DNA from 4 places in the Actinomadura miaoliensis genome. Region 1 is predicted to be linked to each of the others. Evidence: riboswitches for the same ligand, from Rfam matches in the RefSeq annotation. Region 1 holds a riboswitch; each other region holds the start of a gene.
What was found. Region 1 has a riboswitch for cobalamin ahead of ABD811_RS02045 (ABC transporter substrate-binding protein). Riboswitches for the same ligand answer to the same signal wherever they lie in the genome.
Positions count from the first base shown of each region.

Region 1 (7,748 bases):
CCTCGCCTTCTACGCGCGCAGGTCGATCGGCGCGCGGGTCTGGCGGGTGCTGCACGCCTCGATCCTGGCGGTGTACGTGCTCAGCGTCTGGCACACCCTGCTGTACGGCACGAACGTGTGGTTCGACGGCTGGTTCCGCACCACCGTCTGGCTGCTTCAACTGCCCGTCGCGGCGCTGCTGCTGATCCGGCTGCTGGCACCGGCGAGCCGCCCCGGGCGGGGCCGGCTCGATCTGCTGGGACGCGCCATAGGCCGCACCTGCGCCGCGGCGACGATCGTCGTGGTGCTCGTCGTGGCCGCCAGTGGCCGTGACGGCGGGCGCACTCCCGGCGTCGACGGCGCCGGGCTCAATGTCACGCGCACGATGATCTGGATCGGGTTCGCGCTGTTCGCCGCCGGGGTCACCGCCTTCGTGTACCGAGCACAGCGCCTCACGTCCTCACGACAGGCCAGGGCGGAACAGGAGGTCGAGACTTCACCCGCGTGATGCCGGGCGGGCCCCTGCGCTGCCGGGCACGGTGACCGGGTGTGCGAAGCCGCGCGGAGACGTGCCGCGGCGACCGGAACGGCGAACAGGACGGGAGCTTCGCGGTGCGAAGGCGCGGCCTAGTCGCGAATTGGTCGCTACTGCGTCTTGTTTGCAATAATGCGCCGCATGGTGAAACGTCCGGTTGTGGCCGTGATGGCCGTCGCCGTCGTCGTGGCGGCGTTCGCGTCGGCGTGCGGGCAGGGTGACGATCCCGCCTCGGGGAAGGACGGCGTGCTGACGTACGCGATCGGTGACGAGCCCGAGACGTTCAATCCGGGCCTGCAGGACGAGCACACCGATCCGGTGACCGAGCTGGTGTTCCGCGGGCTGACCCGGCACGACAAGGACAACAGGGTCGTCCCCGGGCTCGCGCGCTCCTGGCAGGTCGCGCCGGACGGCAAGAGCTACACCTTCGCGCTGCGACCCGGCGTCAAGTGGCAGGACGGGCGGCCGTTCACCGCCGACGACGTCAAGTTCACCATCGAGACCATCAAGAACGCCGGCGCGGACTCGCCGCTGTCGCGCAACTTCGCGATGGTCCGCTCGGTCACCACGCCGGACCCGGCCACGGTGCGGCTGGAGCTGGACAGGCCGTTCGCGCCGATGCTGGACGCGCTGTCGATGGGGATGCTGCCCAAGCACCTGCTGCAGGGCAGGAAGCTCACCGATCCGGTGTTCGGCCGGCAGCCGGTGGGCACCGGGCCGTTCACGCTCACGACCTACAAGCCCGGCCAGTACGCCGAGCTGACCGCCTTCGACGGCTACTACGAGGGCAGGCCCGGCCTGAAGAAGATCGTCATCAAGTACGTGCCGGACGACTCGGCCCGGCTCATCCAGCTGCGCAACGGCGAGGTCGACGCCGCCAACCTCGCGCCGCAGCAGGCGGGCAAGACCACCGGGCACCGCGTGGAGGTCTACCCGACGGCCGACTACCGGGCGCTGATGTTCAACATGACCAATCCGGTCTTCGCCGACCGCCGGGTGCGGCAGGCGATGAACCACGCCGTCGACCGCGACGCCATCACCAAGAGCGTCGTGCTGGGCTACGGCTCGCCCGCCAAGGGGCCGCTGGACACCAGCCCCTACGCCGCCGCCCCCGGTTTCGCCCACGACCCGGCCAAGGTCGGCGAGCTGATGCGGTCGGCCGGGTACGCCAAGAACGCCCAGGGCCTGTGGGCCAAGGACGGTAAGACGGTCCGGTTCGAGCTGAGCACGTTCGCCGAGGACTCGCTGCGGGTGGCCATCCTGAACGTGGCGGCCACCCAGCTCAAGCAGCAGGGCTTCGACGTGGTGCCCAACCCGCGTCCCAGGGACTGGGTGCGCAAGCATTGGGGCGACCTGCAGATGTTCGTGGTCGGCTGGGGCACCCCCTACGACCCCGACTCCTCGGTGTACGGGCCGTTCGCCTCCTCCCAGGCGCTGTCCAAGGGCGGCTCCAACTACGGCTCCTACGCCAACCCCGCCGCCGACAAGTCGCTGGAGGAGGGCCGCTCCACCCTGGACCCGTCCAAGCGCAAGGCCGCCTACACCGCCTTCCAGCAGGCCCTGCAGGACGACCCGCCGTTCGTGTGGATCGCCTACCTCAAGACCATCAACGCCGTGCCGAAGAACCTGACCGGGCCGGCCCAGCGCACCCTCGGTCACCACGGCTACGGCTTCTTCTGGAACGCCGAGACCTGGCGCTACAACTAGATGGCTCTGCTCCTGGCCCGCCGGGCGGCGACGGCACTGCTGGTCGTGGTGGCCCTGTCCATGGTGTGCTTCGCGCTGCTGGACGCCGCCCCGGGCGACCCGGCCGCGTCGATCCTGGAGGCCCGCTCGGGCGGGCGACCGGCGACCGCGGCGGCCGTCGCCGAACTGCGCGCCCAGATGGGACTGGACGACCCGCTCGCGGCCCGGTACTGGCGGTGGGCCACCCACGCGGTACGCGGCGACCTGGGCACCTCCTACATGTCCGGCCGGCCGGTCACCGCCGCCCTCGGCGAGACGCTGCCGTGGATGCTGCTGCTCACCGCCGCCGCCACCGTGCTCAGCTTCGCCGCCGCGTTGGCGGTCGGGCTGGTCGCCGCGTTGACCCGCCGCGCCTGGCTGCGCCGCGGCATCGACCTGGTCCTGTTCGTCATGGGCGGCATGCCCGGCTTCGTCGCCGCGCTCCTGCTGCTGTACGTGTTCGCGGCGGCGACCCACCTGATGCCGTCCGGTGGCGTCAGCCGCCCCGGCGAGCCCGTCACCGCCTACGGCCTGCTGGCCCATCTGGTGCTGCCCGCGTGCGCGCTGGCGTTCGGCCACCACTTCGGCATCTACGTGCGGCTGGTGGAGACCGGTGTCGGACGGCTGCGCGACGCGCCGCACGTGCACAACGCGCGCGTCCGCGGCCTGCCCCGCCGCACCGTGGTGACACGGCACCTGATGCGGCCCGGACTCGTGCCCTTCACGGCCCGGCTCGGCGTCGGCGTCGGCACGCTCATCGCCGGTGTGTACGCCACCGAGGTGATCTTCTCCTGGCCCGGCATGGGGCGGCAGGCCATCGCCGCCGCCCGCGCCCAGGACTACCCGCTGCTGGTCGCCGTCGTGCTGGTCACCGGCCTGATCGTGGTCGCCGCCAACCTGGTCGCCGAGCTCGTCGTGGCCGTGCTGGACCCGCGCGCCCGCTCGGGGCAGGCCGATGCCGACTGAACGCCGCACCGTCGTCCGTGCACCTTCGCCCGTACCGTCGCCAGAGGGGAGCCCGCAGGTGGTGGCTGAGACCCGGGGACTGCTGGCCGTGCGGCTGCGGCCGCGGCGTCCGGCGTTGCTCGTCGCGGTCGCGGTGCTGGCCGTGATGGGGCTGGCGGCCGTACTGGCGCCGTCGCTCACCCCACTCGACCCGGTGGCCACCGACACGTCCGCGACCTCGTTGCCGCCCGGCTCGGCCGGTCACCCGCTGGGCACCGACCTGCTCGGCCGCGACCTGCTGGCCCGCATGCTCTACGGCGCCCGCACCTCCCTGCTGGTCGGGCTGGCCGCCGCGGCGGTCACCGTCGGGCTCGGCATGCTGGTCGGCGGCCTGGCGGCCATCGCCCCGCGCTGGCTGGACGGGCTGATCGCGCGGATCGCCGACGTGCTGCTGGCGCTGCCGCTGCTGGTCATCGTGCTGGCCCTGGCCGCCGTCGCCGGGCCGTCCATGGGCCTGGTGATCGCGGCGATCGCGCTGACGAGCTGGATGCCGGTCGCCCTGATCGTCCGCGCCGAGCTGCGCACCCGCCGCCGGCGCCTGTACGTCCGCGCCGCCTACGCCCTCGGCCTGTCCCGATGGCAGGTGCTGTGGCGGCACCTGCTGCCCGGCGCGCTGCCCCCGGTCGCCTCCGTCGCCGCGTTCGAGGTCGGGCACGCCATCCTCACCGAATCCACCCTCAGCTTCCTCGGCCTGGGCATCCCGCCCAACCGGCCCAGCTGGGGCAACCTGCTCACCGAGGCCCAGTCCCACCTTCTCACCGGCGAGTGGTACACCGTCGCCATCCCGGCCGCCGCCGTCGTGGCCACCATCATCGCCGTCAACGTCATCGCCGGCGCCATCGCCGGCCCGGAGGAAGGCAGGACCTGGTGACCTCCACAGCCGAGCACCGGGGACTCGCCGTCACCGGACTCACCGTCGAGGTCCCCGGCCGCCGTGTCGTGCACGGCGTCGACCTCACCGTGCCCACCGGCCGCGTGCTGGCGCTGGTCGGGCCGAGCGGCAGCGGCAAGACCCTCACCGCACGCGCCATCGCCGGGCTGCACCCCTACCGGGGCACCGTGCTGGTCGACGGCCGGCCTCCTGTGCCCGGCCGCGACGTGGGATACGCGTTCCAGAACGCCCTGGCCTCGCTCAACCCCACCATCACCGTGCGGCGGCACCTCACCGAGACCGTACGCGCTCACCGGACCGGCGACCCCGACGAGGCACTGGCCCGCGTCGACCTGGACCCGGCCCTGGCCGCCGCCCACCCGTTCGAGCTGTCCGGCGGCCAGGCACAGCGCGTCGCCCTCGCCCTGGCCACCGTCCACCGGCCCCCCGTGCTCATCGCCGATGAGATCACCACCGCCCTGGACCCCGTCACCCAGGCCGGCGTCCTGGACCTGGTGCGCGCCCAGGCCCGCGACCGCGCCGTCCTGCTCATCACCCACGACCTGGCCGCCGCCGCCCGCTGGGCCGACGACATCGCCGTCCTCCACCACGGCCGCGTCCTCGAACACGGCCCGGCCCCCAAGATCTTCGCCGCTCCCCGCACCGACCTCACCCGCCGGTTGCTCGAAGCCGCCGAAGCGGCCCCTGCGCCGCGTCCCGTCCCACCGGCGGCCGAGCCCTCCACCGAAGGCGGCCTCGCCCTCCAAGGCGTGCGGCGGGTACTGCGGTCACGCCGGCGCCGCACCGTCGCGCTGGACGACGTCGACCTCGACATCGCCCCCGGCGAGGCCGTGGCCATCGTCGGCCGCAGCGGCTCCGGCAAGTCCACCCTCATCGGCGCCCTCGCCGCGCTCGACCGCCCCGACCACGGGACCGTCCTGCGCGACGGCCGTGACGTGTGGGCCCTGCCCGGCCGTGGACGACGCGCCGTCCGGCGCCGCACCGGACTGATCTTCCAGGACCCGCTCGCGTCCTTCGACCCCCGCCACACCGTCCGCCAGGTGATCGCCCAAGCCGGCCCTTACGACGACGACCTGCTGCGCTACGTCGGCCTCGACCCCGCCCTGGCCGCACGTCGCCCCGCCACCCTGTCCGGTGGCGAATGCCAGCGCGTCGCCATCGCCCGCGCCCTCGCCCAGCGCCCGCACGTCCTGCTCGCCGACGAACCCACCAGCGGCCTGGACGTCCTGGCGCAGGAGCGCATCCTGCGGCTGCTCACCGACCTGCGCCGCGATCACGGCCTGACCATCGTTCTGGTCACCCACGACCTGCGCGTCGCCCGCCGCGTCGCCGACCGCGTCATCACCCTGCATCGGGGCCGCGTCGTCGACGACCTCCCCGCCACCGCTCTCGACACCGCCCAGCACCCCGAGACCCGGCGCCTGCTGGAGGCCACCCGGCGGGACCCCGCGTCCCGCTGAACGAGCCGCCGACACCGGCCGTTGAAGTCATGGCAGTATGTGGGGGTAGGCGACGGCGGAACGAGGAAGCCGGTGCGAATCCGGCGCGGTCCCGCCACTGTGATCGGCGAGCGGACTCCGATGACGCCACTGCCCGCGTTGCGGGTGGGAAGGCCGGAGCGAGCATCGACCCGAGAGCCAGGAGACTCACCTCGTCGCCTCCTCGTTGGAGCTGGGGCGGATTTCCCCAGGGAGGAGAGGGTGCTCGCGTGCGTTCACGCATGGCCGGCTCGACGCCGGTTCCTGTCCGTCGTGCTCTTCTCAGCTTGGTGACGGCGTTGTGCCGCGCCTGCGCCGAGGGGGCCTGGTCCCGATGACGCGCAGCGCTCGGTGGCTGCTCGCGTGGGTGCTGGCGTCGGTGTCGCTGGTCGCCGCCTGTGGCGGTTCGGCGACCGGCACCGGTGGCGCCTCCGGCGGGGAGGCGGCGCCGGGGTTCCCGGTGACGATGACCAACTGCGGGATGAAGACCACCTACCTGCGTCCCCCGCGACGTGCGGTGTCGCTGAACCAGCACGCGACCGAGGTCATGCTGGCGCTGGGGCTGCAGAAGTCGATGGTGGCCACCGGATACCTCGATGACGAGATCCTGCCGGAGTACCGGGCGGCCTACGACTCCATCAAGGTGATGTCGAAGGAGTATCCGTCCTTCGAGACGCTGCTCGCTGCCGAGCCGGACTTCGTCTACGGGGGCTTCGCCGGCACCTACGACGCCAAGGAGGGACGCGGCCGCGACGCCCTCGCCAAGGCCGGGATCAACTCCTACCTCAACGTCGAGGGCTGCGCGTCCGGGCCGGTGACCGTGGACACCATGGACACCGAGATCCGCAACATCGCGAAGATCTTCGGTGTGCCGGAGCGGGCCGAGGAGCGGATCGCCGGACTGCACCGCACGCTGGACGCCGTCAGGGCCGAGGTCGCCGGGGTCGCCCCGGTCAAGGTCTTCGTCTACGACAGCGGTGACAGGACCGCCTTCACCGCCGGCGGCGCGGGCATCGGCAACGAGATCATCCGGCGGGCCGGCGGCGTGAACCTGTTCGCCGACCTGGACAAGACGTTCGGCGACGTCTCCTTCGAACAGGTGGCCGACCGCGCCCCCGAAGTGATCGTCATCTACGACTACGGCGACCGGCCGGTCGCCGACAAGAAACGGTTCCTGCTGAACAACCCCGCGCTGAAGGACGTACCGGCGATCAGGAACCGGCGGTTCGCGGTGCTGCCGCTGTCGTCGACCGTGCTGGGCGTACGCGTACCGTCGGCGGTGGAGTCGCTGGCCCGGCAACTGCACCCGGACCGCTTCCGGTGACGCACGCCGCGCGGGAGGCCGGTGACGCACAGGCCGCAGGCGGTGGACAGAGGTCGGTCGTCCGGCGGACGCGGGTGCCATACGCGCTGGTGCTGGTCGTGCTCGGCGGCCTGGTGGTGGCGGCGGCCACGGCCGGGATCGCGATCGGCTCCATCAACATTCCGGCCGGTCAGGTGTGGGGCATCCTGCTGCACCGGTTGCATCCGGCGCTGGCCGATCCCGGCTGGACACCGGTGCGCGAGACGATCGTCATCGACGTCCGGCTGCCGAGGGTGCTGCTGGCCGGGGCGGTCGGGGCCGGGCTGGCGGTGTGCGGGATGGCGTTGCAGGCGCTCGTGCGCAACCCGCTGGCCGACCCGATGCTGCTGGGGATCTCCTCGGGCGCGGCGGTCGGCGCGGTACTGGTCGTGGTGTTCAACGTGACGTTGCTGGGCGTGTTCTCGCTGCCGGTGGCGGCGTTCGCGGGGGCGTTGACGGCCCTAGTCGCGGTGTACCTGCTGGCTCGCTCGGGCGGGCGCATGACGACGGTCCGGCTCGTGCTGGCCGGGGTCGCGACGGCCGAGGTGCTGTCGGCCGCCGCCAGCTTCCTGATCGTCACCTCCGGCGACCCCCACAAGACCCAGGCGGCGCTGCGCTGGATGCTCGGCGGGATGGCGGGCACCACTTGGACGATGGTGTGGATCCCCGGCGCCGCGGTGCTGGCGGGGACGGCGGTGCTGCTGGGCGTGACCCGCCCGCTCAACCTGCTGCTGGCGGGCGAGGAGGCCGCCGCCTCCCTCGGGCTGGACGTGCACCGGTTCCGCTCCGCGC
Region 1 is NZ_BAAAZG010000001.1:430,467-438,214, reverse strand. Features, by position in the region: gene ABD811_RS02070 (ferric reductase-like transmembrane domain-containing protein) at 1-487, shown strand, start outside; gene ABD811_RS02065 (ABC transporter substrate-binding protein) at 656-2,221, shown strand; gene ABD811_RS02060 (ABC transporter permease) at 2,222-3,205, shown strand; gene ABD811_RS02055 (ABC transporter permease) at 3,264-4,115, shown strand; gene ABD811_RS02050 (ABC transporter ATP-binding protein) at 4,112-5,596, shown strand; cobalamin riboswitch at 5,620-5,804, shown strand; gene ABD811_RS02045 (ABC transporter substrate-binding protein) at 5,949-6,938, shown strand; gene ABD811_RS02040 (FecCD family ABC transporter permease) at 7,013-7,748, shown strand, end outside.

Region 2 (7,748 bases), on a different contig from region 1:
GGACCCGGCCCTGCGCCCCCTGGTGACCCGCGCCCTGGCCAAGGACCCGGCCGACCGCCCCGACGCCGCCACCCTCCTGCGGGAACTGACCGGCCACCCGTCCCTCGTCCCCGGCCCGGCGGCGACTCCCCCGCCGGCGCCGCCTCCGCCTCCGCATGCGGAGGCGGAGGCGCCACCGACGCGGCACACCCCCTCACCTGCCGAAGCGCCGCCCGCCGAAGCCGCCCCCGCGGCTGCCGAGCCACGGCTCGCGGCCTCGGCGACCGCGCCCTCGGGGCCGTCCCCGCAGGGCGAAAAGCGGCCTTCGCCGGAGGCCGCGGGTGAGGCGACGGCGGCCGGGGCGTCGGTTCACGGGGCTCCGACGCAGGCGGTCGCCGAGGTCGGGCGCGACACGGGGACGCGGCGGCGCACCATGCTGGTGCGGGTGGGGGCGCTCGCGGTGATCGGCGGCGTGCTGGGCGTGCAGCAGTTGCTGCCCGACGACGGCACGTCCGAGGCGTCCGCCGACGATCCGCCCAGGTCAGCGGCGGTGCTGATGAAGGACGACTTCGACGACCCCGGCAGCGGCTGGACGGCCGGATCCGGCGGATGCGGCGCCTACCGGGACGACGGCTACGTGCTGGACATCGCCCCGCGCGCCGGGGCCGCGCAGGCGTGCGCGGCGTCCACGGCGATGCCATCGCCGCAGCACGGCATCGTCGACGTCAAGGTCAGGCTGGCGGCGGGCCCGAACGGCACCGCCTGGGCGGCGGGCGTGCACCTGCTGGCCGGGAAGGGCGGCGACGACCGGTACGACGTGGTGCTGCGCCCGGACGGCACGGCCGGGCTGAACAAGGTCGTCGGCGGGAAGGCGACGGAGCTGGCCTCCGGCCGCGTTCCCGACTTCGAGCTGGACGACCACAACCGGATGCAGGCCGAGCTGGACCTGCGCGGCGACGCCCCGCGCATCGCGCTGTGGGTCAACGGCGGCAGGGTCTTCGACCACACCGACACCCGCGACCCGCTGCGGCAGGGCACCACCGGGCTGGTGCTGTACGACGCCGGGACGAGCGAGCGGGTCACGGCCGCGTTCGACGACTTCACCCTGTGCCAGGCCGAGGACGCCTGACCCGCCCCTCCCGTCGGGCTACTGTTCGTCCTCGGCCTCCAGGTCGCCTTCCGTCTGGAGGTAGGTCCGGCGGAGCCGGTCCAGGGTCTCGGGGTCGGGGGCGGCCCAGAGCCCGCGGTCGGCGGCCTCCAGCAGGCGTTCGGTGATGCCGCGCAACGCCCACGGGTTGGACTGCTCCATGAACGCGCGGGTCTCGGCGTCGAAGACGTACTCCTCGGCCAGGCTCTCGTACATCCAGTCGTCCACCACCCCGGCGGTCGCGTCGTAGCCGAACAGGTAGTCGACGGTGGCGGCGAGCTCGAACGCGCCCTTGTAGCCGTGCCGCCGCATCGCGGCGATCCAACGGGGGTTGACGACGCGGGCGCGGAAGACGCGGTGGGTCTCCTCGGCCAGGGTACGGGTCCTCACCTGGTCGGGCAGGGCCGAGTCGCCCACGTACGCGGCGGGGTCGCGGCCGGTCAGGGAGCGCACCATGGCGACCATGCCGCCGTGGTACTGGAAGTAGTCGTCGGAGTCGACGATGTCGTGCTCGCGGGTGTCCTGGTTCTTGGCGGCGACGGCGATGCGGCGGAACGAGGACTCCATGTCGGCGCGGGCCTCGCGGCCGTCCAGCCCCCGGCCGTAGGCGTAGCCGCCCCACACCGCGTACACCTCGGCCAGGTCGGAGTCGTCGCGCCAGTTGCGGGCGTCGATGAGCGGCAGCAGCCCCGCGCCGTACGCGCCGGGCTTGGAGCCGAAGATGCGGGTGGTGGCGCGGCGCCAGTCGCCGTGCACGGCCCGGTCCGCCACGGCGTGCCGCCGCACGAAGTTGCGGTCGGCGGGCTCGTCCAGCGCGGCGACGGCGCCGATGGCGTCGTCGAGCAGCGCGATGACGTGCGGGAACGCGTCGCGGAAGAACCCGGAGATGCGCAGCGTGACGTCGATGCGGGGGCGTCCCAGCTCCTCCGGCGGGACGATCTCGAAGCCGGTGACGCGGCGGGACGCGTCGTCCCACACCGGACGGCAGCCGATGAGCGCCAGCACCTCGGCGATGTCGTCGCCCTGGGTGCGCATGGCGCTGGTGCCCCACACGGTCAGGCCCACGCTCGCCGGGTAGTCGCCGGTGTCGTCCAGGTGCCGCCGGATCAGCGAGTCGGCCAGCGCGACGCCGACCTCCCAGGAGTTGCGGGACGGGATCGCCTTGGGGTCGACGGAGTAGAAGTTGCGGCCGGTCGGCAGCACGTTGACCAGCCCGCGGGTAGGCGAACCGGACGGCCCGGCGGGCACGTACCCGCCGGACAGGGCGTGCAGCACCGCGCCGATCTCGTCCCGGGTGGCCGACAGCCGCGGCACCACCTCGACCGCGGCGAACTCCAGCAGCCGGACGACGGGCTCGATCTCCCGGTCGAGCGCGTCGCGGCACACGGCGGGGGCCTGCGCGGCGTCCCAGCCGCGTTCCTCCATGCCCTCGACCAGGCGGCGCGCCAGCGACTCCAGGACGTCGACGGCGTCGGAGGCGGTGCGCGCGTGCGTCCCGGCGATGTCGGCGTCCACCACCGCGCCGGGCTCGGCGAGCAGCGCCTTCTCGTCCAGGCCGTGTGCGGCGGCGAGCGCGGCGCGCAGGCCCGGCATGGCGCCGGCGACGCCGCCCCACACCTGGGCGGCGCGCAGCACGGCCAGCACGAGGTTGACGCGGGTCGGGCCGAGCGGCTCCTGCCCGAGGACGTGCAGGCCGTCGCGGATCTGCACGTCCTTGATCTCGCACAGGTAGCCGTCGATGTGCAGGATGAAGTCGTCGAACTCGGCCTCGCCGGGCATCTCCTCCTGGTGCAGGTCGTGGTGCAGTTGCGCGGCCTGCACGAGCGTCCAGATCTGGGCGCGCACCGCCGGGAGCTTGGCCGGGTCCAGGTCGGCGACGGTGGCGTACTCGTCGAGCAGCTGCTCCAGCTTGGCCAGGTCGCCGTAGGTCTCGGCGCGAGCCATCGGCGGGACGAGGTGGTCCACGACGGTGGCGTGCCCGCGCCGTTTGGCCTGCGTGCCCTCGCCCGGGTCGTTGACGATGAACGGGTAGACCAGCGGCAGGTCGCCCAGCACGCCGTCGGGCGCGCACTCCGCCGACAGGCCGAGCCCCTTGCCGGGCAGCCATTCCAGCGTGCCGTGCTTGCCGAGGTGCACGACCGCGTCGGCGCCGAACTCCTCGTCCAGCCAGCGGTAGGCGGCCAGGTAGTGGTGGGACGGCGGCAGGTCCGGGTCGTGGTAGATCGCCACCGGGTTCTCGCCGAAGCCCCGCGGCGGCTGGATCATCAGCACGACGTTCCCGAACCGCAGCGACGCCAGGACGATGTCGTCTCCGTCCACGTACAGGTCGCCGGGCGGCTCGCCCCAGTGCTCGCGGACGCGTTCGCGCAGCGGTTCCGGCAGCGCCTCGAACCAGCGGCGGTAGGCGTCGAGGGGCACCCGCGCCGGGGCGTTGCGCAGCTGCTCCTCGGTGAGCCACTCCACGTCGTGGCCGCCCGCCGCGATCAGCGCGTGGATGAGCGCGTCGCCGGTGTCGGGGTCGCTCCAGTACGTGCCGTCGTCGCCCAGCCGGTAGCCCGCGGCGGCCATGTCGCGCAGCAGCCGCACGGCCGAGGTGGGCGTGTCGAGCCCGACGGCGTTGCCGACCCGCGAGTGCTTGGTGGGGTACGACGACAGCACGATCGCGACGCGTTTGCGTTCGTTCGGCACGTGCCGCAGCCGCGCGTGCCGCACGGCGATCCCGGCGACGCGCGCGGCCCGCTCCTCGTCGGCCACGTAGACCGGGACGCCGTCGGGGCCCTCCTCCTTGAAGGAGAACGGCACGGAGATCAGGCGCCCGTCGAACTCGGGGATGGCGACCTGCATGGCCGCGTCCATCGGCGACAGCGCCCCATCCGACTCCTGCCAGGCGGCGCGGGGCGTGGTCAGGCACAGGCCCTGCACGACGGGCACGTCCAGGGTCGCCAGCGCGCCCGCGTCCCACGATTCCTCGTCGCCGCCCGCACTGGCCTGCGACGCGACCGTCCCGCCCGCCGCCAGCACGGTGGCGACCAGCGCGTCGGCCTGCTTGAGCAGGTCGAGCAGGCCGGCGTCGGCGCCGCGCAGCGACCCGCAGAACACCGGCAGCGCGTTGCCGCCCTTCTCCTCGATCTTCCGGCACAGCACGTCGACGAACGCGGTGTTGCCCGACAGTTCGTGCGCGCGGTAGAAGACGACGCCGACCGTGGGACGGGCCGGGTCGAGCCCGTACGACCCGTGCACCCCGTACGACGGCATCGCGACCGGCGGCGCGAAGCCCTCCCCCGTCAGCAGCACGGTGTCCGACAGGAAGCGCGCCAGCTCCCTGAGGTTGGCGACGCCGCCCTCGCGCAGGTAGCCCAGCGCCTCGGCCGCCACCCCGGCGGGGACGGTGGACAGGCCCATCAGCTCGGCGTCCGGATCGGCCTCGCCGCCGAGGAACACCACGGGCAGGCCGCCGCGGCGCAGCCGCTCGACGCCCTCCGGCCAGGTCTTGCGCCCGCCCAGCAGCCGCACGACGACGACGTCGGCGCCCTCGGCGAGCCGGTCGACCTCCTCGGCGGCGAGCCGCACCGGGTTGGCCGTCACGTAGCCCGCGTCGGCCGCGCGGGCGGCGAGCAGTTCGGTGTCGGCGGTGGACAGCAGCAGAACACGCATCGGCAGGGCCTCCTCCGGGGTCCGCGCCCCGGCTCGGTGACGAGGTCACGACGGCGCGGAGTCTCCTGGCTCCCGGATCGACGTCACGGCCCCCGGCCTTCCAGCGCGTACGCCGTGGCCCTGTGTGGAGGCGGACTCCCCGGTCACAGTTGCGGGACAGCCCCGGATTCGCACCGGGTTCCTCCCCTACCGTCGGCCGCCATCGTAGCCGTGACTGAACCGGCGCCCCAGAGCCGCCGTACACAGGGTGGGCAGCGCGGACCGGCCTTCCCTGCGAGCCGGCATGCGCGACAGTGGTCAGCAGGCTGCGTATGGGAGGACCCCCTCGTGTCTCTCTTCACGCCTTCCCCTCGGGAGACGGCGACGGCGGACGGCGACGCGACGACGCCGGAAGGCGCCCCGTCCCGCGAGCGGGGCGCGTTCGCCATGCTGCGCCGGCACCGCGTCTGGTCGCGGACGGTCACCGTCCTGGCGTTCCTGCTGGTCGCCTTCGCCCTGCTCACGCCCAACCACCTGAACAGGCTCACGCCCGGCGCGTTCGCGCGGGTGCCGATCGAGGGCGTCCTCGGCGTGGTCCTCGTCCTGGCCCTGCGCGGGCGGGCCCGGCGGATCGCGGCGGGGCTCGGCGGCGCCGCCCTCGGCGCGCTGCTCGTCGTGAAGGTCGTCGACATGGGCTTCTACCAGGTGCTGGTCCGGCCGTGGGACCCGGTGCTGGACTGGGCGTTCGTCGACGCGGGCCTGGAGTTCTTCACCGGCGAGTACGGCGGGGCCGGCGGCGTCGCGGTGCTGACCGGAGCGGTGGTGCTGGCCGTCGGCGTGATCGCCGTCATGGCGCTGGCGGCGGTGCGGCTGGCGGGCGTCGCGGCCCGGCACGACACCGGGGCGGCCCGCGCCGTCGTGGTGCTGTGGGCGGTGTGGACGGTGGGCGTCGTGTTCGGCGCGCAGCTCGTCCCGGGGGTGCCGGTCGCGTCCTCCGGCACCGCCAAGCTCGCCTACAACCGCGCGCTCAAGGTGCGCAGCGGCCTGCACGACAAGGAGGTGTTCGCCCGGCAGGCCGCCGTGGACGGCTTCCGCGCCACGCCGGGCGACCGGCTGCTGACCGGCCTGCGCGGCAAGGACGTGCTGGTCGCCTTCGTGGAGAGCTACGGACGCGACGCCGTCGAGGACCCGGAGTTCTCCGCCCAGGTCGGCGCGGTGCTCGACTCCGGCGGCGAGCGCCTGCGCAAGGCCGGGTTCGGGGCGCGCAGCGCCTGGCTCACCTCCTCCACGGTGGGCGGGGGAAGCTGGCTGGCCCACGCCACGCTGCTGTCCGGCCTGTGGATCGACAACCAGCAGCGGTACCGCAACCTCGTCGCCGGCGACCGGCTGACGCTCAACCGCGCCTTCGGCCGGGCCGGGTGGCGGACGGTCGGCCTCATGCCCGCCATCATCCGGGCCTGGCCGGAGGGCCGGTTCTTCGGCTACGACCAGGTCTACGACAACCGCACCCTGGGGTACCGGGGGCCGCGCTGGGCGTACGCCACCATGCCCGACCAGTACACCCTGTCGTTCTTCCAGCGCGTCGAACGCGAACGCAGGGACCGGGACACGCCCGTCATGGCCGAGACCGCGCTGGTGTCCAGCCACGCGCCCTGGGCCGCCGTCCCCCGCCTCGTCGACTGGAACCAGGTCGGCGACGGGTCGATCTTCAACGGCCAGGGCGGGATGAGCCTGAAGAAGGCCCAGTGGCCGCCCAACGACCGCATCCGGGGCGAGTACCGCAAGTCCATCGAGTACACGCTGAACACCCTCATCTCCTACGTGGAGACCTACGGCGACGACGATCTCGTGCTGGTCTTCCTCGGCGACCACCAGCCCGCCCCGGTGATCACGGGCGAGGGCGCGAGCCGGGACGTCCCGATCACCATCGTCGCCCGCGACGCCAAGGTGCTGGACCAGATCTCCGGCTGGGGCTGGCAGGACGGCCTCAAACCCGCCCCGCGGTCCCCCGTCTGGCCGATGAACGAGTTCCGCGACCGCTTCCTGACCGCCTTCGGCTCCCAGCCCGCCGGCGCCCCGTCCCAGGCCCACCCCCGCTGATCGCCGGGGACGTCGGGACCTTCGGCAGGTGCGCCCCGCGTGGCCGTGGGTAGTGCATGCGGCAACACCGCGGATACGAGGACGGACGCACATGAACACGCAACCGATACCGAACACCGACCGGCCGGTCGTCGGGTCCTACAGCACCTACGCGGAAGCCCAGCGGGCGGTCGACTTCCTGTCGGACGAGAAGTTCCCGGTGGAGCGGACGGCCATCATCGGCTCCGACCTGAAGATGGTCGAGACCGTCCTCGGCCGTCTCACCAAGGGCCGCGCCGCCCTGGCCGGAGCGGGCAGCGGCGCCTGGTTCGGCCTGCTCATGGGGCTGCTGCTGACCCTGTTCACCAGGAACCACGGCGCCGTGCCGTCGCTGCTGGTCGGCGGCATCGTCATCGGCGCGGTGTTCGGGGCGGTCTTCGGCTTCATCGCCCACGCCGTCACCGGCGGCCGCCGCGACTTCGCCTCCCGCAGCCAGATCGTCGCCGCCCGCTACGACGTCGTCACCGACCCGGAGGTCGCCGAGGACGCCAAGAACCGGCTCATCAAGCTGTCCTGGCGGGAGGGCTGACCGGGCGTTCGCGCCCGACAGGCGGCGGCCCCGGCCCGGCTCAGTCCTTGCGGCCGGTGGTGGCGACGGGGGCGGACGAACTGCGGCCGGCTGCCGGGGGAAGCATCCGAATATCCGTTCGCACGGCAGGGCGGAAATGTCGGAAGGGGCGGTTACCGTCGTGACGGACGCGTACGCCCTGGAGGACGGCGGCCCAGCATGACTTCCACGTTGATCGGACGGGAACATCCCGCGGCGGTGCTGCGCGGGGAGGTCGACCGCGCGGTGGCCAGCCACGGCGGGCTGGTGCTGGTCGCCGGGGAGGCCGGGATCGGCAAGACC
Region 2 is NZ_BAAAZG010000037.1:5,485-13,232, forward strand. Features, by position in the region: gene ABD811_RS24585 (serine/threonine-protein kinase) at 1-1,108, shown strand, start outside; gene cobN (cobaltochelatase subunit CobN) at 1,127-4,780, opposite strand; cobalamin riboswitch at 4,839-4,964, opposite strand; gene ABD811_RS24595 (alkaline phosphatase family protein) at 5,108-6,859, shown strand; gene ABD811_RS24600 (YflT domain-containing protein) at 6,951-7,427, shown strand; gene ABD811_RS24605 (ATP-binding protein) at 7,626-7,748, shown strand, end outside.
Region 2: another riboswitch for cobalamin. It lies ahead of cobN (cobaltochelatase subunit CobN); the one in region 1 lies ahead of ABD811_RS02045 (ABC transporter substrate-binding protein).

Region 3 (7,748 bases), on a different contig from region 1:
ACATGCCGCCCCGGTCCGAGTGCTCCATCACCTCGATCGCCGGGCTGTTGGGGTGGATTGAGGGAGCCGTCGCGATTGAGGTTGTAGGTAACAGATCGCCTACCCGGTGAGCACGCGCCGTGCCGCTTTTCGCCAGAATGATCTCCAACGCGGACAGCGATCGACACGGATATGACGAGGAGGCCATCCTGAACGACTCGGCATCCGATGTGGCAGGCGGCTCGCCGGAGCTGGAGCTGGCCGGACATGCGCTGGCGTACCTGCGCAGCGTCGCGGTTCACGCGGTGGCCCGGCTGCGGGTCGCCGACCATCTGGCCGGCGGGCCGCGCACTGCCGCCGAGCTCGCGGAACTGACCGGCACGGACGCACCGTACCTGGAGCGGGTGCTGCACTTCATGGCCTCGCTCGGCTTGTTCGCCGTGGAGAGCGACGGCCGGTTCCGGCTGACCCCCCGCGGCGAGCCGCTGCGCTCCGACGTGCCCAACTCGATGCGCGCCTCGGTCCTGACGTTCACCGACGAGGCGTTCTGGGCGGCGTTCGGGCGGCTGGTGGACGCGGTACGCCTGGGCCGTTCGGTGTTCGCCGATGTCAACGGCGCGCCGTTCTTCGACTACCTCAATGCCGAACCCGAGGTGGGGATGCGGTTCGCCGACGGCATGTCGCGGTTCTCCCACTGGCAGGACCCGCCGGTGGCCGCCGCCTACGACTTCCCCGAGAAGGCGCTGATCGTCGACGTCGGTGGCGGGCGGGGCGGCCTGCTGGCCGAGGTGCTGCGCCGCAACCCCGCCGCGACGGGCGTGCTGTTCGACCAGGAGCAGGTCCTGGCCGGGGGCCACGTGCTGGACGTCGCGGAGCTGCGGGGACGCTGGCGGACCGAGGGCGGGGACTTCTTCGACACGGTGACCCCCGGCGGCGACGTCTACCTGCTCAAGTACATCCTGCACGACTGGACCGACGACGAGTGCGTGCGACTGCTGAAGGTCTGCCGGGCGGCGATGGCCGACGGAGGCCGGGTGCTGGCGATCGACGCGGTACTGCCGCCCGGTGGCACCCCGCACTTCGGCCGGACGCTGGACATGCTGATGATGACGGTGCTCAACGGCCGGGAGCGCACCCGCGCGGACTTCGAGGCTCTGTTCAACGCGGCCGGGCTGCGGCTGACCCGCGTGATCGACACGCCGACACCGTGCTCCATCGTCGAGGGGGTGGCCGCCTGAGCACCCGCTGACCGGGCCGGATTCGAGCGACGGCAACGGTGGCCGCGCTTCCATGCGCCAGAGTCTGGGACGGCGACCCCGACAGGACGCGGCATGGCGGTTTCGGCCGCCGGTGTGGTGGCCGACGGCCCGGCGCGGGCGGTCGGCTGCGCCGGGCACGACGACCGACTGCCCGCCGGGCGATCCCGCCTTCGGCGACGATCGTCCGGCGGGCGCGCTGGTGCTGTGGCCCGCGGCCGGGATCTCCGGCCCGGCGGCGGTCATGCGGAGGAGTGCGGTGCGGCCGGTGGCGCACCGCCGATCCCCAGGCCGATCGCGGATGGGGTTGGTTCGATCAGCGTGCGGCGAGGTGTGCGGGGTCGGGCGTTTCGGTGATGGTCGGGGCCGGTGTGGTGGTGCGCGGCAGGGCGAGGCTGACCAGCAGGCCCAGAACCATTCCGGCCGCGGTCAGCAGGACCACGACGAACTCGCCGTGGGCGGTGGCCGAGCGCAGTGCCTCGCCGGTCTTGCCCTCGGTGCCGATGTCGGCGAGCGCGGTGAACACCGCCAGACCGATGGCGTTGCCGATGTTGAGGGCGGTGGAGGCGATGCCGTTGGCGACGCCCTGCTCGTGGGCGGCGGTGCCGGTCGCGGCGGCGATCCACATCGCCGTCCAGACGATGCCCTGGCCGACGCCGGAGACGATGAGCCCGGGCACCAGCCGTCCGTAGCCGGCATCGGTGTCGAAGCCGATCGCCATGCCGGCCGTGCCGACGACCCCGATCGCGAAGCCGATCAGCAGTGTCGTGCGCAGGCCGATCCGGGTGGTCAGCCGCTCGCCGAGTTGTGTGCCGGTGGCGATCGCCAGTGAGGGGACCAGGAAGGCCAGTCCGGTCTGCAGCGCGCTGTAGCCGTGCACGCTCTGCATGAGCACGGTCAGGAAGTAGGGCAGCACGCCGAATGTCGCCATGTAGATGAACGTGATGATCATGCCGCCGGTCAGGCTGCGGTTGCGGAACAGCCGGAACGGCATGAGCGGATCGGCGCTGCGCCCCTCGATGGCCGCGAACGCCGCCAGCAGCCCGGCGGCCAGCACGAACGCGCCGATCACCAGCGGACTCGTCCAGCCCTGCTCGGGCCCCTGGACCAGGGCGAACACCAGCAGCGTGGCACCCGCGGTGACGGTCAGCGAGCCGGGCAGGTCGAACCGCCGCCGCTGCCTGCCGGCCGGGTCGGGCGGGATCACCGCCAACGCGGCCAGCGCCACGAGAGCGGCCAGCGGCACGTTGACGTAGAAGACGGCGGGCCAGCCGAAGTGCTCGGTCAGCACACCGCCGAGCAGCGCCCCGATGGTCAGGCCGCTCGCACCCGCGCCACCCCAGACCGCCAGCGCCCGGTTGCGCTGCGGCCCCTCGGCGAACAACGTGTTGATCAGTGACAGGGTGGACGGCAGCAGCAGGGCGCCGCCGATCCCCTGCACCGCCCGCGCCACGACGATCGTGGCGGGTGACGGCGCGAGGCCGCCGGCCAGCGACGAGACGGCATAGAGGGCAAGGGCGAACACGAAGACGCGGCGGCGGCCCAGCAGGTCGGCCGCACGGCCGCCGAACAGGAGGAACCCGCCGGCGAACACCACGTAGGCGCTGACCACCAACTGCTGGGTCTGGCCGGGGAAGCCCAGCTCCGCGCCGATCTCGGGGAGCGCGACGAACACGATGTTGAGGTCCAGCGAGTAGACCACTTGCGCGAGCGCCAGCAGGGTCAGGATCCAGCCCAGTCGCCGGCCTGCGGCCGGCCTCGGAACAGCGGACATGCCAGAGGACACCCTTCGGGGTCTGGAGGGAAACGGGCCGGCGGACGAGCCCGCCGACGAGTACGACCGTACGAATAATTACGTACATTCGTATGGTGAGGCAAGGGAATCCGGGCGATTGTTCGACTATCAACGTACGATGGGACAATGAGGTACCGTCATCCGGACCGCGACCAGATCCGCATCGACGCGGTGCTGTCGGCACTGGGCCACCCGGTGCGGCTGGCCGCCGTCCGTGTGCTGGACGGCGGCGGTGAGCACAACTGCGGCAGCGTGCTGGCCGAGCTGGGCATCACGGCCAAGTCGACGATGACCCACCACTGGCGCGTGCTCCGCGAGGGCGGCGTGATCATCCAGGAGCCCTCAGGCCGGGAGAACCTGCTGACCCTGCGCCGGGAAGACCTGGACGCCCGCTATCCGGGGCTGCTGGACGCCGTCCTCGCCGGCGCCCGCACCGACGAGGCCGGCTCCTGACGACCCCCTGCACGACTCCGTCGTCGGCCCGTCGGCCCGAGTGCCCCGACCTCCCTGTGGTATCTGTGGCGGCCCTACATCTCCTAGCGCAGCCGCGTTGCAGCGCATCGCACCGAGCCGGGCGCCGTCGGCGCCGCATCGGCGTCCGCTACTGACACGGAAACGGCAGGGCAACCTCATGCAGAAGATTTCCCTTGACGCCCGGGTGCGCGAGCACATGGAACGCGCGGCGGCGTCACCGGCGGGCCGCAGTGCCGAGACCGTCTACGGCGGCCACGAGCACACCCTGCGTCAGACCCTCATCGCACTGCGCGCCGGCGCTTCGCTGGCCGAGCACGAGAACCCGGGTGAGGCGACGGTGCTGGTGCTGCGCGGTCGGGTGCGGCTGCACAGCGGTGACACCACATGGGAGGGCATGACCGGGGACCTGCTGATCGTGCCGCCCGCCCGGCACGGCCTGGAAGCCGTCGAAGACGCCGCCGCGCTGCTGACGGTCGCCAGGGCGCGCTGACGCGCCGCGGTTCGGGCGCCCGGTGGGCCGCGCCGCGCCTGCCCGACCTGGTGACGGCCACGGGCTGCTGCCGCCGCGCCGGCCCGAGCATGCGGCTGGGCGGTCGGCGCCGCAGCGTCGCGGGTCGCGGACGTTCCGTCGCGCCGTCTCTGGCGACACTCCCACAACATCTAGAGGTTGCATTCACTCCTGCCACTAGATGTAGAGTTCCAGGTGTTGCGGGTCCGCCCCTCACGGGGTGGCGCGAGAGGGAACCCGGTGCGAATCCGGGACTGCCCCGCAGCGGTGAAGGGGAACGAAAGCCGTCACAGAGCACTGGGCCGCACGGCCTGGGAAGCGACGGCCGGTAGGTCCGTGGTGGGTGCCCCCGAGTCCGAAGACCTGCCCGCGACCGTAAGTGGTCCACGAGCCTCGAGGGAACGCCGGTGGGCGGGCGCGTTCGTCGTGCCCTCCTTCCGGCGTGCCCGAAGGGCGTCGCCCGAGGGAGAGCAGATGACTGTTTCCGCCACCGTCGACGACCGCGAACTGGCGGTCCGGGAGGCCGCCGCGCGGGTCGGCGCCGATCCCGGCCAGTCCCGGGTCGCGGCCGCGCTGCTCGCCGAGCTGATCCGGGACGAGGCCGCCGGGGAGGGCGTCGGCACGTTCAGCTCCTCGGTGCGTCTCGCGCACGCGCAGGGCCTGCTCAACGACGCGATCGCGGCGTTCGTCGCCGCGCACGCCGCCGAGCTGGACGCGCTCGTCGACGAAACCGCCGACGACCGGTTCGAGTACTTCGGACTGAGGACGGTCTACGACCGCTACCTGCTGCGTCACCCGCACACGCGCAAGGTCATCGAACGCCCGCAGCACTTCCTGATGCGCGTGGCGTGCGGGCTGGCCGACACCGTCGCCGAGGCAGGCCGGCTGTACGGGCTGATGTCGCGGCTGGAGTACCTGCCGTCCTCGCCCACGCTGTTCAACTCCGGCGCGCGCCGGCCGCAGCTGTCGTCGTGCTTCCTGCTCGACTCCCCCCGCGACGAGCTGGAGTCGATCTACGAGCGGTACGGGCAGGTCGCGCGGCTGTCGAAGTACGCCGGCGGCATCGGGATCTCCTGGTCGCGGATCCGTTCCCGCGGGTCGCTGATCCGCGGGACCAATGGGACCTCCAACGGCATCGTCCCGTGGCTGCGGACGCTGGACGCCTCGGTCGCGGCGGTCAACCAGGGCGGCCGCCGCAAGGGCGCGGCCTGCGTGTACCTGGAGCCGTGGCACGCCGACGTCGAGGAGTTCCTGGAGCTGCGCGACAACACCGGTGAGGACCAGCGCCGCACCCACAACCTGAACCTGGCCAACTGGATCCCCGACGAGTTCATGCGGCGGGTGGAGGCCGACGCCGACTGGTCGCTGTTCGACCCCAAGGAGGTGCCCGAGCTCACCGACCTGTGGGGCGAGGACTTCGACGCCGCCTACCGCCGGGCCGAGGCCGAGGGCCGTTACGTGCGGCAGGTCCCGGCGCGCCGCCTGTACGGCCGCATGATGCGCACGCTCGCCGAGACCGGCAACGGCTGGATGGTCTTCAAGGACCCGGCCAATCGGACCTGCAACCAGACGGCCGAGCCCGGCAACGTGGTGCACCTGTCGAACCTGTGCACCGAGATCCTCCAGGTGACCAGTGACACCGAGACCGCCGTCTGCAACCTGGGTTCGGTGAACCTGGCCCGCCACGTCACCCCGGACGGCTTCGACTTCGCCCGGCTGCGCGAGACCGTGCGCGTGGCCGTCCGGTTCCTGGACCGGACCATCGACCGCGGTTACTACCCCACCCCGGAGGCGGCCGCGACCAACACCGAGTGGCGTCCGGTCGGGCTGGGCGTGATGGGCCTGGCGGACGTGTTCTTCACGCTGCGGCTGCCGTTCGACTCGCCCGAGGCGCTGGAGCTGTCCACCGCCATCGCCGAGGAGATCGCGCTGGCCGCCTACAACACCTCCGCGGACCTGGCCGAGGAACTGGGCGCCCACCCGGCGTTCGACCGGACGCGCGCGGCGCGCGGCGTGCTGCACCCCGACCACTTCCCGGCCGCGCCCCGCAAGACCTCCGAATGGGACGCGCTGCGCCGGCGCGTCGCCGAGGTCGGACTGCGCAACTCGCTGCTGGTCGCGATCGCGCCGACCGCGACCATCGCGTCCATCGCCGGCTGCTACGAGTGCATCGAGCCGCAGGTCTCCAACGTGTTCAAGCGCGAGACGCTGTCCGGCGAGTTCCTGCAGATCAACCGCTACCTGGTGGCCGACCTGCGCGCCGCCGGACGGTGGACGCAGGAGACCCGGGACGCCATCAAGCGCGGCGGCGGCTCGATCCAGCACATCCCCGACCTCGACGACGAGCTCAAACGGCTCTACCGCACCGCCTGGGAACTCCCCCAGAAGGCACTGATCGACCTGGCGGCCGCGCGCATGCCCTACGTGGACCAGTCCCAGTCCCTGAACCTGTTCATGGCGACCCCCACCATCGGCAAGCTGTCCTCGATGTACGCCTACGCGTGGAAGGCCGGCCTCAAGACCACCTACTACCTGCGTTCGCGTCCGGCGACCAGCATCGCCCAGACGACGGTCGCCGCCGCCGCTCCCACCGCCATCACCCCTGACACCGCGTCTGACACCGCTTCTGACACCGAGGCGGTCGTCTGCTCCCTGGAGAACCCCGAGATCTGCGAGGCCTGCCAGTGACCCTGCTCGACCCCGGGATGGACCTGACCCTCCGTCCCATGCGCTACCCCGGCTTCTACGACCGCTACCGGGCGGCGATCCGCAACACCTGGACCGTCGAGGAGGTCGACCTCGCCTCCGACCTGCCGGACCTGGACAGACTCACCGCCGACGAGCTGCACCTGGTCAAGCGGCTCGTCGCCTTCTTCGCCACCGGCGACTCGATCGTCGCCAACAACCTGGTGCTCAACCTCTACAAGCACCTGAACGCGCCGGAGGCGCGGCTCTACCTGTCACGGCAGCTGTTCGAGGAGGCCGTCCACGTCCAGTTCTATCTGACGCTCCTGGACACCTACCTCAAGGAGGACGAGGAGCGCAGGCAGGCGTTCGCCGCCATCGAGCACATCCCCTCCATCCGGCAGAAGGGCGAGTTCTGCTTCAAGTGGATCGACTCCATCTCGCAGCTCGACGTCCTCGACACGGCCGGGCGCCGGCGCGCGTTCCTGCTGAACCTGATCTGCTTCGCCGCCTGCATCGAGGGGCTCTTCTTCTACGGCGCGTTCGCCTACGTCTACTGGCTGCGCTCCCGCGGCCTGCTCAACGGCCTGGCCAGCGGCACCAACTGGGTGTTCCGCGACGAGTCCATGCACATGGAGTTCGCGTTCTCCGTCGTCGACACCGTCCGCTCCGAAGAGCCGGAACTGTTCGACGACGAGCTCACCGCCCAGGTCACCGAGATGCTGGAAGAGGCGGTCGCGGCCGAACTGGCCTTCGCGCACGACCTGTGCGGTGACGGACTGCCCGGCATGAGCGCCACCGACATGCGCGCCTACCTCGAATACGTGGCCGACCAGCGGCTGACCCGTCTCGGCATGCCCCGCCGGTACGGCACCGCCAACCCGTTCGGCTTCATGGAACTCCAGGACGTGCAGGAGCTCTCCAACTTCTTCGAACGCCGCGTCTCGGCCTACCAGGTCGGAATCGAGGGCTCGGTCGCCTTCGACGAGGACTTCTGACCCCGCCCCCTGCCCACCGAAGGCGCCTCCTGGCCGCCCGCGGTGGGCAGGGG
Region 3 is NZ_BAAAZG010000002.1:328,469-336,216, reverse strand. Features, by position in the region: gene ABD811_RS06030 (methyltransferase) at 138-1,217, shown strand; gene ABD811_RS06025 (MFS transporter) at 1,552-3,009, opposite strand; gene ABD811_RS06020 (ArsR/SmtB family transcription factor) at 3,157-3,483, shown strand; gene ABD811_RS06015 (cupin domain-containing protein) at 3,662-3,994, shown strand; cobalamin riboswitch at 4,198-4,397, shown strand; gene ABD811_RS06010 (ribonucleoside-diphosphate reductase subunit alpha) at 4,487-6,700, shown strand; gene ABD811_RS06005 (ribonucleotide-diphosphate reductase subunit beta) at 6,697-7,695, shown strand.
Region 3: another riboswitch for cobalamin. It lies ahead of ABD811_RS06010 (ribonucleoside-diphosphate reductase subunit alpha); the one in region 1 lies ahead of ABD811_RS02045 (ABC transporter substrate-binding protein).

Region 4 (7,748 bases), on a different contig from region 1:
TGCCCGACATCTTCCGAAGGATCTTCCTTGAGCAAGCCTGTCGTCCTCGTCGCAGAAGAACTCTCCCCGGCCGGAATCGCCGAGCTGGAGGCCGACTTCGACGTCCGGCACGTGGACGGGTCCGACCGGGCGGCCCTGCTGCCCGCCGTGGCCGACGTCGACGCGCTGATCGTGCGCAGCGCCACCAAGGTGACCGCCGAGGTGTTCCAGCACGCGAGCAAGCTGCGCGTGGTGGCCCGGGCCGGGGTGGGCCTCGACAACGTCGACGTCGAGGCCGCCACCAAGGCCGGGGTGATGGTCGTCAACGCCCCGACGTCGAACATCGTCACCGCCGCCGAGCACGCGATCGCGCTGCTGCTGGCCACCGCCCGGAACGTTCCGCAGGGCCACGCCGCGCTCAAGCAGGGCGAGTGGAAGCGCTCCAAGTACACCGGCGTCGAGCTGCAGGGCAAGACCGTCGGCGTGCTCGGCCTCGGCCGCATCGGCGTGCTGGTCGCCCAGCGGCTGGCCGCGTTCGACATGAACATCATCGCCTACGACCCCTACGTGCAGGCGGCCCGCGCCGCGCAGCTCGGCGTCCGCCTGGTCGGGCTGGAGGAGCTGCTGCGCGAGAGCGACTTCATCACCGTCCACCTGCCCAAGACCCCCGAGACCCTCGGCCTGATCGGCGACCGCGAGCTGCGCATGGTCAAGCCCAGCGTGCGCATCGTCAACGCCGCGCGCGGCGGCATCGTCGACGAGGCCGCCCTCGACCTGGCGCTCAAGGAGGGCCGCGTCGCCGGGGCGGGCCTGGACGTGTTCAGCACCGAGCCGTGCACCGACAGCCCGCTGTTCCACCACGACAACGTGGTGGTCACCCCGCACCTGGGCGCCAGCACCCACGAGGCGCAGGAGAAGGCCGGCACCCAGGTGGCCCGCTCGGTGCGGCTGGCGCTGTCCGGCGAGTTCGTGCCCGACGCGGTCAACGTGCAGGGCGGCGCCGTCGCCGAGGACGTCAAGCCCGGCCTGCCGCTGGCCGAGAAGCTCGGCCGCATCTTCACCGCCCTGGCCGGCGGCGTGCCGGTGCGGCTGGAGGTCGTGGTGCGCGGCGAGATCGCCGGGCACGACGTCAAGGTGCTGGAGCTGGCCGCGCTCAAGGGCGCGTTCGCCGACGTGACCGAGGAGTCGGTGACGTTCGTCAACGCCCCGCTGCTGGCCCGCGACCGCGGCGTCGAGGTCACCCTCACCACCACCGAGGACAGCCCCGACTGGCGCAACGTGGTCCAGGTGCGCGGCACCATGGGCGACGGCACGGTGGTGTCGGTGTCCGGCACGCTCACCGGCCCCAAGCACCACGAGCGCATCGTGGAGATCAACGGCTACGACATGGAGCTGTCGCCCACCGACCACATGGCGTTCTTCTCCTACAGCGACCGGCCCGGCATCGTCGGCGTGGTCGGCCGGCTGCTCGGCGACCAGGGCGTCAACATCGCCGGCATGCAGGTCGGCCGGGACGCCAAGGGCGGCACCGCGCTGATCGCGCTGACCGTCGACTCGGCCATCCCGGCCCAGCTCGTCGACGTGATCCGCGACGAGGTAGGCGCCGAAATGGGCCGCCGCGTCGACCTCGACGGCTAAGAGCGGGCGGGGCGGGGTCGGCGTGCTCGGCACGCTGCGCGTGCCTTCGCCGTGGCCCCGCCCGTTGTGTCTCCCAGGGGGACGACCCCCTGGAACCCCCGGCTTGAGGCGGGCGGAGCGTGCTTGGTGTGCTCCGCCCGCCTTTGTCGTTGGCTGCTTCTGGCGGTTGTGGGTGCACCTGCGGGTTCTTCGGGGGGTGTCTCAGCATGCGGAAAGTTGGGCCACGGGTCGGGACAATTCGGGAGGCGGGCCGGTAACGTGGGCGGAGTCATGCGCTTGGTGGTATGCATCCTTCGCCGCCGCGGCGGGGCCTGAGACGGCAGGCCGGCGACCCGCCGCGGAGCAGGGCGCTGGCCGTAAGCCCGTCGTTCACTCTTCCGACGAACCACCACGAGGGATCGCGATCATGAACACCGACGTCAACGTGCCCACGCCCGCCGACGACGCCGCCGAGGAGGCGGCCCGCGCGCTGCAGACCGCCCTGGACCGCCGCGACAACGGCGGCCGCTCCGACCGCTGACCCGCGGTCCGCTCCCGCCGGATGGCATGATCGCAGACGTGGCACCACGTGGTCGGGCGGGAGCGGACGAGGTCCGGCGGGCGCTGGCGGACGCGGCCCGGCTGGGCCCCTACTTCCAGGTCGTCACCGACCCCGCCGAGGAGGCCGACCCCACCTGGCGGCCCCTGCCCGAACCCGACGCGGCACGGCTCGGCGAGCTGACCGACGCCTACGCGCGGCGGCTGGGCACCGGAGAGCGCCGGGTGGCGGCGTCCATCCTGTTCCAGGGGCTGGCGTCGCGGTTGTGGTCGCCCGTGGTGGCGGCGAGGGCGTACGGCGTCGTCCCCGACCTGTCCGGGCTGCACTGGCGCTGGGCCCCCGGCGCGCCGATCGCGCTCTGGCTGGCCGACCCCGGCGGCTGGCCCGCCGCGGACGATCCCGCCGCCACCGCCGGGCTCGTGCACCGGACGGTCCTGGAGGGGCAGCTGCGGCCGCTGCGCGCCACGCTGCTGGAGATCGTCGGGCTCGCGGACGGCCTGCTGTGGGGCAACGCGGCGGCGGCCCTCGCCGGGACGCTGCGCGCTGGCACGCTCAGGCCCGAACTGGCCGAGCCGGTCGGGACGCTCGTGCGAGAACTGTTCGAACGCGAACCGCTGGCGGGCACGGGCTCGTTCACCCCGGACGGGTTCGTCCGCCGGAGCTGCTGCCTGTACTACCGGGTGCCGCCCGGCGGCGAGATGTGCGGCGACTGCGCCCTCCTGCGCCGCGCGTGAGCGTCCCGCGCGGCGCAGGAGGGCGTAAAGGTCAGGCCGCTGTGGCGGCCGGTGACGGCCGCCGCTGGAAGGAGCGCTCGGTGAGCGCGCCGAACACCAGACCCAGCGTCGCCCACAGGACGACCTGGACGCCCAGCGACGCGATCCGGAAGTCCCACAGGACCGTGGCCGGGAAGCCGTCCGCGACCGCGTCCGGCGTCGGCGTCAGCCGGTACACCAGCGCCAGCACGACCGCGAACCCGGCCGTGGTCGCGATCGCCGCGTTCCAGGCCCCGAACCGGGGCAGCAGGCGGCGGAACACGATCACGGCGGCGACGACGGCCAGCACGCCCAGCGCCACCATGCCGAAGTACAGCGCGGTGCGGCCGCCGATCGTGTCGGGGTCGCCGACGGCCGGGGGCGTCGGCGGGTACTTCAGGAACGGCACCAGTTCGACGGCGACGAACCCGCCCAGCGCGACCAGCGCGGCGGTGGCGCGGGCGCCGAACGCGCCGACACGGCCGTAGGCGACCGCGAACGCGATCGCGAACAGCCCGCCGAGCGCGACGCCGTACACGCCGAGCGCGGTGACCAGCCCGGCGGTCTTCTGCACCGTGCGGCTGACCACCTCGTGCTCGTGCCCCTCGTGGGCTGCGGCCGCCTCGGCCTCCTCGAACGCGATGGCGTGGCCCACCTGCGGCTCCCCGTACAGCCAGGCGACGACCAGCGCGAGCGCGGCCGCCGCCAGCCCGGCGAGCATGCCGCGGACCAGCAGTGTTCTCATCATCGGGGAATCGGCCCGCCCGTCAGTGGCAGGGGAAGCCGAGCAGGTGACGGCCGTCGTGGGTGAACTCGTGCACCCAGGTGCCGCCGATGAGGGAGGTGGCGCCCTGCTCGGCGCCGACGAAGTAGATCAGCACCAGGCCGAGCACCGCGGCGAACACCGCCCACGGCAGGACCTGGCGAAGGGGGATGCGGACGGGCGCCGGACGTTCTCCGGCAGGCGTCGACGGAACGGCGGTCTGAGCCATCTCAGGGTCTCCTCACGGGGTTCACTCGCCCCGGTACGGGAGGACGACGGGTCAGTGTCCTGACTCCCAGATCAGCGCCTCCCGCCGACCTTCCCGCCGGGTGTCCGGCCGTGGTCGTGGAGTGGGGGAGGCTCCCTGGTCACAGTGGCGGGACCGTCCTGGAGTCGCACCAGGTTCCTGCGCACCGTCGCCTCGATGTGCACTTGTTGGGGAGAGCGTCCCCTTTGCGGTGGTCCAGCGTCAAGTGCGGGTTCTGTCGCCCGGAGGGCAGTGCGGGGCCGCCCCCGCCCGTGAAAGAGCGGCGTCGCGGACGAGGCGGCGCCGTACGAGGTGAAACGGGCGCCGTGCGGGCGGCCGGCGTGAAAATCCGCCGCCCGGCATGGGGTTCGTTGACCGTGCGGACGGCGCGTTCCCACAATCTCCGGCGATTCACCTCCGCGTTCGCTCCCACGAACCGCCCACCGAAACCGCCCACCGAAACCGCCCACCGCGACCGCCCACCGAGACCGCCCACCGAGACCGCCCACCGAAACGCACTTCGTCCCCGACCTGGAGGCGCCCGAGCCATGACCCATCCCCCAGGAACACGACCGCCGGTGGCGCAAGCGGCGGCCGCGCTGGCCGTCTGCCTGAGCCTCGTGGCCGCCGCGCTGGTGGCCGTGCTGGTCCGTCCGCCGGGCGCCTCCGCCGCCGCCCCGGCGGGCACCGGCACCGGATACCTCAGCACCAGCGGCAACCGGATCGTCGACGGCACCGGCCAGACGGTCCGCCTGACCGGCATCAACTGGTTCGGCATGGAGACCGACAACAAGACCTTCCACGGCCTGTGGGCGCGCGGCTACAAGTCGATGCTCGACCAGATGGCCCAGCTCGGCTACAACACCCTGCGCGTGCCGTACTCCAACGACGCGCTGAAGCCGGACGCCAAGGCCACCAGCGTCGACGGGGTGTCCAACCCCGACCTGGTGGGCCTCAGCCCGCTGCAGATCCTCGACAAGGTGATCGCCTACGCCGGCCAGAAGGGCATGCGGGTGATCCTGGACCGGCACCGGCCGACCAGCGCGGGCCAGTCGGCGCTGTGGTACACCCCGGCCGTCTCCGAGACGACGTGGATCGAGGACTGGAAGGCGCTGGCCCGCCGCTACGCGGGCAATCCCACCGTGATCGGCGCCGACCTGCACAACGAGCCGCACGCCGACGGCACCGACCCCAACGGCACCGGCTCCTGCTGGGGCTGCGGCGACCCGGCCCGCGACTGGAGGCTGGCGGCCGAGCGCGCGGGCAACGCGATCCTGTCGGTCAACTCCAACTGGCTGATCTTCGTGGAGGGCGTGAGCTGCCCCAGCGGCGGCAACGCCAACTCCTGGGACGACATCCCCGACGAGCACTGCGGCTGGTGGGGCGGCAACCTGTCGAAGGCGGGGCAGTACCCGGTGCGGCTGAACGTCGCCAACCGCCTGGTGTACTCGCCGCACGAGTACGGCATCTCCGTCTATCGCCAGCCCTGGTTCGACTCCGCCGACTTCCCCAACAACCTGGCCGCGATCTGGGACCAGCAGTGGGGCTACCTCTACAAGCAGAACACCGCCCCGCTGCTGCTGGGCGAGTTCGGCAGCACCCTGGCCGACCCCAAGGACAAGGTGTGGCTGGAGAAGCTGCTCGCCTACGCGGGCACCGGGGCCACGGGGATGAGCTTCACGTACTGGTCGTGGAACCCCAACTCCGGGGACACCGGCGGCATCCTCAACGACGACTGGACGACGGTGAACCAGGCCAAGCAGAGCATCCTGCAGCCGTACCTGATCCCGCCGACGCCCGGGGACGGGGGCGGCCCCACGGACCCGCCGCCGACGGGCTCGGACGCCTGCAAGGTCGCCTACACCGTCATCAACCGCTGGTCCGGGGGCTTCCAGGGCAACGTGGACGTGACCAACTCCGGCTCCACCACGTTCCGGAACTGGACGCTGACGTTCGACGTCCCGCAGGGCGTCACGGTGTCCAGCGGGTGGAACGCCACGTTCAGCCAGAGCGGCACCAAGGTCACGGTCAAGGGCCCGTCCTGGAACGCCGACCTGGAGGCCGGTGAGAAGGCGAGCGTCGGCTTCACCGCCAACGGCAGCGACACGCCGCAACCGCAGACCTACGCCGTCAACGGCACGTCCTGCGGCTGACCCGGGCGCGACCTGCCCTCCCCGGGGCGCCGCCCCCCTTCCTCCACCGAGCAGGGGGCGGCGCCCCACTCGTACCCCCGCTGAGCAGGGGCGGCGCCCCCCTGGGACGCACCCGGCGGGCTGCCGGACACGAGACGTGCATCCCGAAGAGTGAGACCGATGCTCAGGAACTGAGACGTTTGCAGTAGAGTGCGCGCATGGCTTCCCGCAGCATCCGCCTGGCCGTCATCCCTGGTGACGGGATCGGCCCCGAGGTCGTCGCCGAGGGTCTGAAGGTTCTGGACGCCGTCGCTCCGGCGCACGACCTGAAGTTCGAGCAGACCTCCTACGACCTGGGCGCCGCCCGCTGGCACCGCACCGGCGAGACGCTGCCCGACACGGTCCTGGAGGAGCTGCGCGGCCAGGACGTGATCCTGCTGGGCGCGATCGGCGACCCCAGCGTGCCCAGCGGCGTGCTGGAGCGCGGGCTGCTGCTGCGGGCCCGGTTCGAGCTCGACCACTACGTCAACCTGCGGCCGGTGAGGCTGTTCCCCGGCATGGACACGCCGCTGTCGGGGGTCAAGCCCGAGGACGTCGACATGATCGTCGTCCGGGAGGGCACCGAGGGCCCGTACGCGGGCGTCGGCGGCGTCCTGCGCAAGGGCACCCCGCAGGAGATCGCCACCCAGGAGAGCGTCAACACCGCCTACGGCGTCGAGCGCGTCGTCCGGTACGCCTTCGAGCAGGCGGCCTCCCGGCCCCGGCGCAAGCTGACGCTGGTCCACAAGGACAACGTGCTGACCTTCGCCGGCGAGCTGTACCAGCGCGTCGTCAAGCGGGTCGGCCAGGAGTACCCGCAGGTCAGCACCGACTACGTGCACGTCGACGCGGCCACCATGTTCTTCGTCACCGCGCCGCAGCGGTTCGACGTGATCGTCACCGACAACCTGTTCGGCGACATCATCACCGACCTCGGCGCCGCCGTCGCCGGGGGCATCGGCCTGGCCGCCTCCGGCAACGTCAACCCCGACCGCACCGCGCCGTCGATGTTCGAGCCGGTGCACGGCAGCGCCCCCGACATCGCCGGGCAGGGCAAGGCCGACCCGACCGCCACCATCCTGTCGGTGGCCATGCTGCTGGACCACGTCGGCGCCCCCGAGGCCGCCCGGCGGGTCGAGCGGGCCGTCGCCGACGACCTGGCCGCCCGCCGCGGCCGCCCCGCCCGGGGCACCGCCGAGGTCGGCGACGCGATCGCCGAGCGAGTATCCGGCTAGGGCGCGCCCCGGCCGGACCGCGAAAACGCGACACAAGCCACAGCACCGGGCGCGCCGACACGGCGCGCCCGGTTCTTCGTGTGCGCCGTGATCAGGGAGCAGGGCTGGACGAAGTACGACAATGAGGATAGGAATGCCCGGACGGCGACGGGGCCGGGCGGGCGATCCGGGAGAGGACCCACCATGAGCAGCACGCTGGACTTCGACATCAGGCTCTCCGAGCGGCGGCGCGGTACCGCCGAGCGCGAGGCGATCCTGGCCGATCCCGGATGGGGCCAGTACTTCACCGACCACATGGTCACGATCCGTTACGCCGAGGGGAAGGGCTGGCACGACGCCCGGCTCGAGCCGTACGGCCCCATCGCCCTCGACCCCGCCAGCCAGGTCCTGCACTACTCCCAGGAGCTGTTCGAGGGGCTCAAGGC
Region 4 is NZ_BAAAZG010000014.1:99,935-107,682, reverse strand. Features, by position in the region: gene serA (phosphoglycerate dehydrogenase) at 28-1,617, shown strand; gene ABD811_RS12190 ((2Fe-2S)-binding protein) at 2,176-2,889, shown strand; gene ABD811_RS12185 (CbtA family protein) at 2,921-3,655, opposite strand; gene ABD811_RS12180 (CbtB domain-containing protein) at 3,675-3,899, opposite strand; cobalamin riboswitch at 3,952-4,079, opposite strand; gene ABD811_RS12175 (cellulase family glycosylhydrolase) at 4,496-6,070, shown strand; gene ABD811_RS12170 (3-isopropylmalate dehydrogenase) at 6,268-7,323, shown strand; gene ABD811_RS12165 (branched-chain amino acid aminotransferase) at 7,507-7,748, shown strand, end outside.
Region 4: another riboswitch for cobalamin. It lies ahead of ABD811_RS12180 (CbtB domain-containing protein); the one in region 1 lies ahead of ABD811_RS02045 (ABC transporter substrate-binding protein).